2 linked regions of the Halotia branconii CENA392 genome follow. The main gene of each other region encodes a partner of the protein of the gene in region 2 in a complex. Links are inferred from orthologs where the notes say so. Each region holds a gene or a part of one and is shown on either strand. Other genes may lie near its edges.

Evidence for each region. Proteins that work in one complex are often made in the same cells at the same time.
Region 1: the proteins of uvrB (region 2) and pcrA are in contact, whole or in part, in a crystal structure (PDB 7EGT), measured with the Thermus thermophilus proteins. The link is inferred for Halotia branconii CENA392 from one-to-one orthologs. Residues at the interface, in WP_096411307.1 of Thermus thermophilus: Glu23, Leu25, Arg26, Asp27, Gly28, Glu29, Arg30, Phe31, Arg55, Glu326, Asp327, Phe328, Glu379, Ser382, Gln383, His398, Gly400, Arg401; in WP_096412145.1 of Thermus thermophilus: His654, Arg656, Phe657, Gln666, Asp668, Glu669, Lys680, Arg681, Leu682, Ser683, Lys685, Tyr686, Ala687.

What each region holds. Positions count from the first base shown.
Region 1 is NZ_CP124543.1:6,365,956-6,368,987, reverse strand. It holds pcrA (DNA helicase PcrA), read right to left. Parts: upstream 2,663-3,032; coding sequence 338-2,662; downstream 1-337. Other genes in the region: QI031_RS27865 (hypothetical protein), read right to left, coding at 2,816-3,032; QI031_RS27875 (hypothetical protein), read right to left, coding at 1-256. UniProt on the Escherichia coli protein: A helicase with DNA-dependent ATPase activity. Unwinds DNA duplexes with 3'-5' polarity. Translocates on single-stranded DNA with 3'-5' polarity. Initiates unwinding more efficiently from a nicked substrate than double-stranded DNA.
Region 2 is NZ_CP124543.1:5,997,126-6,000,030, reverse strand. It holds uvrB (excinuclease ABC subunit UvrB), read left to right. Parts: upstream 1-406; coding sequence 407-2,404; downstream 2,405-2,905. Other genes in the region: QI031_RS26300 (ACP S-malonyltransferase), read left to right, coding at 2,901-2,905; QI031_RS26305 (DUF433 domain-containing protein), read left to right, coding at 2,530-2,904; QI031_RS26315 (hypothetical protein), read left to right, coding at 1-163. UniProt on the Escherichia coli protein: The UvrABC repair system catalyzes the recognition and processing of DNA lesions. A damage recognition complex composed of 2 UvrA and 2 UvrB subunits scans DNA for abnormalities.

The DNA of each region.
Region 1 (3,032 bases), 370 kb from region 2 along the record:
CAACAAAAGTTGTTTGAGCTACTATAACTCCCAAAATTGTACTTCCAAGAGCTACCATAGTCTGAAATTTTCTCAGATTATCAAGTCTTTGTGTTTGAATACTTAAATCTGAAGGGCTACGAAAATTGAATTGCCATTTTAATGCATAAGCATCAATATGAAAACTCATTGGTAAACTAACAGCGTACCCAACAACTGTAAATATTAAAGCTGTGGGAATCGTAAGTATCAAGTTTCTAAATAGCAAGGATCGCATAGCAATAATATGATTTTGAGGGCTACTTATAAAAAAAATTAGAATGTTAGTCAATAAAGTCAATCATTTTTTAGAGTTCTCTTAATCTACTTTTTGTAACTGTGCTACTCTGGGGTCGATGATTTTTTGCCCTAGGTTGGAGAATTTAATCGCTACAGAAACTTTATTACCTTCTCCAAAAACATGAGTTATTTCACCAATGCCAAATGTTTTATGTAATACACGATCGCCTACTTGCCAATTTTGTTTTGTCTGTTGCTGTCCACGAGTTGCTGAAGCGCTTTTAGTATAAGTTTGATAACTTTTGCGTTGCGTAGCTAATAATTCTTCAGGCAATTCATCTAGAAATTGCGATCGCATGGCAGGTTCACGAGAACCATACAAACGGCGTTCACGGGCAAAGGATAAATATAAACGTTCTTGGGCGCGAGTAATTCCTACATAACACAGGCGGCGTTCTTCTTCTAAAGATGCAGGATCACTCAGCGAACGGTAGCCAGGAAATAGCCCTTGTTCTAAACCTACCAAAAATACTACGGGAAATTCCAAACCTTTAGAAGAGTGCAAAGTCATTAAAGAGACTGCGGTTTGTCCTTCTTTTAAGTTATCTAAATCAGAACTCAGGGCGGCACTACTAAGAAAATCTCGTAAGGAAATCTCTTCGTTTTCTTCTTGAAATTGCAAGGCGGCGTTATAAAGTTCCTGGACGTTTTGTACTCTATCTGTAGCTTCATCTGTGCCTTGATTCATCAAATCTTGGACGTAACCAGAATCTTCTAAGATTCCTTGCAAAACCTCAGTTACAGGAAGTGTGGCGACTTGTTCTTGCCAGCGGCTAATCATGGCAGCAAAGTTATTCACAGCTTTTGTTGCTCGTCCAGCTAATGTATTAACTGATGTCTCATCACTAAGTATTTCCCACAAAGTTGTCCCTAATTGCTGAGAAGCATTTACCAAAGCATCAATAGTGGTTTTGCCAATTCCGCGCCGGGGAGTATTAATTACTCGTAATAAACTAACAGTATCAGATGGGTTATTTATGGCTCTTAAATAAGCAATAACATCTTTAATTTCTTTGCGATCGTAAAACTTCATTCCTCCTACAACTGTGTAAGGAATGCGATTCCTCACCAATAATTCTTCAAAGGGGCGAGATTGGGCGTTAGTACGATAAAGGATGGCAAAATTGCCCCAATTCACCTCAGGATTTTGATTTTCTAAAGTCTGAATTTGATTAATGACAAAATCAGCTTCTTCTAATTCATTGTCGGCTTTGTGACAATAAATTTGCTCTCCTGCTCCCCGTGTAGGTTTGAGAATTTTATCAATTCTTTGGGTATTATTTTCGATCAGTTCGTTGGCTGCTTGGAGAATGTTTTCACAGGAACGATAATTTTCTTCTAGCTTCACCATCGAACGAGTATCTGCATCTGGCAAACCATCACCAAAATCATTCTGAAATTCCAGCAAGATGGTAAAGTCTGCCATACGAAAGCTGTAGATAGATTGATCTGCGTCACCAACGACAAAAACTGAGCGATTACGCCATTCCCACTCACTTTTGCTTTCTTCGCCATTTGTGACTAACAAACGAATCAAATCGTACTGAGTCCGGTTAGTATCTTGGTATTCATCAACGAGGATATGGCAAAACTTGCGATGCCAGTAGCCTAGTACCTGTTCGTTTTGCTGGAAAAGTCGAGTAGGGATAAGAATTAAATCATCAAAGTCGAGAGCATTATTTTCTGCTAACCTATCCTGATAGCAACTGTAGACTTGGGAAATTACCCGTCCGCGATAATTAGGTTGTTCGCGCTCAAATTCTTGAGGGGAAAAGCCTTGGTTTTTAGCGTTGCTGATGGCGTAACGTACAGAACGAGCATCAAATTTTTTATCGTCTAAATTTAATTGTTTGTTGACAATATCTTTAATTACAGTTTGCACATCTGATTCGTCAAAGATGGAAAAATTACGATTCCATTTTCGCCCTTTTTCGTCTACGTATTTTTCAATATCAAAGCGGAGGATGCGAGAAAAAAGACTGTGGAAAGTACCACACCACAAATTTTTGATGGTAGTTTTGTAAACTTGCGATCGCAGTTGCATTTGCTGGTATTCTGTCAACAAATCGAAACGTTGACCGTGTTCTTTCATGGCCAATTGTTCGGCAAACAGCTTCTGAATCCGTTCTTTCATTTCCCGTGCGGCTTTGTTGGTAAACGTAACCGCCAGGATATTTTCTGGATCAACACGGTGTTTGAGAATCAGATTAGCAATGCGATAAGTCAAAGCTCGTGTTTTACCAGAACCTGCGCCAGCAACAACTAGCAACGGGCCGCAATAATGTTCGACGGCTTGACGTTGGCTGGGGTTAAGATGACTGAGAAAGTCAGTAGTTGTGGTCATAGGTGTGAGGAGTGCGATCGCTGCTAGTCAATTGGTATTTTAGCAGTGTCTTCTATAACCTTTTTGCTTCTTTGGTTTTCTAGCAACAGTTTTTTGCTAATGGGAAAGCGCACAACCTAAAAAATATATTGAGATCAATGACCAAAACAATTGTCAATTCGCAATGACGCTCGATGACTTGATAACCGTATTAGTGATCATCTTATGGGTTTGGTTGGCATAAAAGTAGCTACTACACTGTTGTACAAATTCAGACTTGGCACAATAAAATTCCTTGTACACCACAAAAATTCTGCACGCATCTCCAATAGCTCTATGCGGCTTGATCAGGTATTTGTAACGGTCTGGCAGTGGATATCGAAAATTGTTG
Region 2 (2,905 bases):
TAGAGATGATAGTCGGGTGGTGAGTCCCAACGGTAACGGTGAACGCTTGCGAGATTATTGGGAAGTCAGATTTGAAAAACCGCTGCCATGTAACCGCCAAGGTGAGACTTGGTTTGTTTTTAAAACTCATGTGCAACAATTACAAGCTGTTGCTGTTCGTTAAACTTCCGTTTAGATATCTGAGGGAGGCACTAAGAAACGGAAATAACTTCCCTCAAGCCTTAAAAAACTTATTAGTTGTTAACCACTCATATATCTACTACTAATCATTTTTATCTTTTCGCAAATTAAACCATTGTTTAAAAATATTCATAGGTCGATTCAGACGCGATAAATTGCCGTCTCTACAAAGGACTAGTGGGATCGCTACCATAAGATAGGGTCTTTCTATTTCTCATAAAACTTTATGAAAAATTTCTATCTTCAAGCTCCTTTCGCTCCCACAGGTGATCAACCACAAGCGATCGCCCAACTCACTACCAGTATCCAATCTGGCAGCCGCTATCAAACTTTACTAGGGGCGACGGGAACAGGTAAGACGTTTTCTGTAGCCGCAGTCATCGAGAAAATTGGTAAGCCGACTTTAGTCCTCGCTCACAATAAAACTCTGGCAGCTCAGTTGTGTAACGAATTGCGGGATTTCTTCCCCGACAACGCAGTTGAGTATTTTGTCAGTTATTACGATTATTATCAACCAGAAGCGTATATTCCAGTTAGCGATACTTATATTGAAAAAACAGCTTCGATTAATGATGAGATTGATATGTTACGACATTCAGCGACGCGATCGCTTTTTGAACGTCGTGATGTGATTGTCGTTGCTTCTATTAGCTGTATCTACGGTTTGGGTATGCCAGCAGAATATCTTAAAGCTGCCATTCCTCTGCAAATAGGTATGGAAGTCAATCAACGCCAGATTTTACGCGATTTGGCATCAGTGCAGTATAGCCGCAACGATATAGAAATGGGTCGAGGAAAGTTCCGCGTCCGGGGTGATGTTTTAGAAATCGGCCCAGCTTATGAAGACAGAATTATTCGTGTAGAGTTTTTTGGCGATGAAATTGACGCGATTCGCTATATTGATCCGGTGACTGGTGAAATTATCAAAAGTTTAGAAGCAGTGAACATCTATCCGGCGCGTCACTTCGTCACCCCAGAAGAACGGTTAGAGGTGGCTTGTGATGACATTGCGGCAGAATTAAAACAACAAAAAGCAGATTTAGAGCAAGCTGGGAAATTATTAGAAGCGCAACGCATAGATCAACGCACACGTTATGACTTAGAAATGTTGCGTGAGGTTGGTTATTGCAACGGTGTCGAAAACTATTCTCGTCACTTAGCAGGACGACAAGCTGGGGAACCGCCAGAGTGTTTAATTGATTATTTCCCTAAAGATTGGTTATTAGTAATTGATGAATCTCACGTTACAGTGCCACAAATTCGTGGTATGTACAACGGCGACCAAGCTAGGAAAAAAGTTTTAATTGAACATGGGTTTCGGCTTCCCAGTGCTGCTGATAATCGTCCTTTGCAAGCACAAGAATTTTGGCAAAAGGTGAATCAGTGTATTTTTGTTTCCGCTACCCCAGGTAATTGGGAGTTAGAAGTTTCTGAAGATCACATAGTTGAGCAAGTTATTCGACCTACTGGGGTAATTGATCCAGAAATTTCTGTGCGTCCCACCGAAGGACAAATTGATGATTTATTAGGAGAAATCAAAGATAGAATTGACCTCCATGAACGAGTGTTAATTACCACATTAACGAAGCGCATGGCGGAAGATTTAACCGAATATCTGCAAGACCATAGTATTAATGTGCGGTATTTGCATTCAGAGATTAACTCAATTGAGCGCATTGAAATTTTGCAAGATTTACGCGAAGGCAAATTTGATGTTTTAGTTGGTGTGAATTTGCTACGGGAAGGTTTAGATTTGCCGGAAGTTTCTTTAGTAGCAATTTTAGATGCAGATAAAGAAGGATTCTTGCGTGCCGAGCGTTCTTTAATTCAAACTATTGGTAGAGCCGCGCGTCATGTACGGGGACAAGCAATTATGTATGCTGATAATCTTACTGACAGCATGATTAAAGCTATTGATGAGACTGACAGGCGGCGTGGCATCCAAAGAGCATATAACCAGATGCACGGAATTACCCCACAATCAATTATGAGAAAATCGAGTAACGCAATTTTATCATTTTTAGATGTATCGCGGCGGTTAAATGCAACTGATTTAAAAGTTGTAGATGAACATATAGATGAATTGCCATTAGAACAGATTCCAGATTTAATTGTCAAACTCGAAGAACAAATGAAAGAATCCGCTAAAAAACTAGAATTTGAAGAGGCTGCAAAATTTCGCGATCGCATTCAGCATCTGCGAGATAAATTATTAGGACGTTAGTCTTTAGTTAGGGTGGCAATCAAGCGATCCTCTTTGTACCTGTTCTATTAGCTTCTTTGAGCGTCACTCACTTTGCTTTTTTTGCAAGGTATTATAAAAATGATAGGCTCTAGGAGATAACGGGCATGACTTCCTCAGCCAATAAGCAATCACTTATTATTCGTACTGAGCGTGGACTGATGATTTCAGGAACACGTATCACCCTCTACGATGTGATGGATTATGTTACTGCTCAATATCCACCTAAATTTATCCAGGGATTGTTCGAGCTTACAGACGAACAAATTAACGTTGCTCTGTCTTACATTGAAACTAATCGCGCAGAGGTAGAAGCGGAATATCAGCAAATTCTCAAAGAAGCCGAAGAACTCCAGCAATACTACCAAGAGCAAAATCGTGAGCTAGTTGCCAGAATTGCAACACAATCGCCCAAACCTGGAACTGAAGCCGCTTGGGAAAAACTTCGGGCAGTTAAAGCAAAGCGTCAGTTAAAGGGATGAT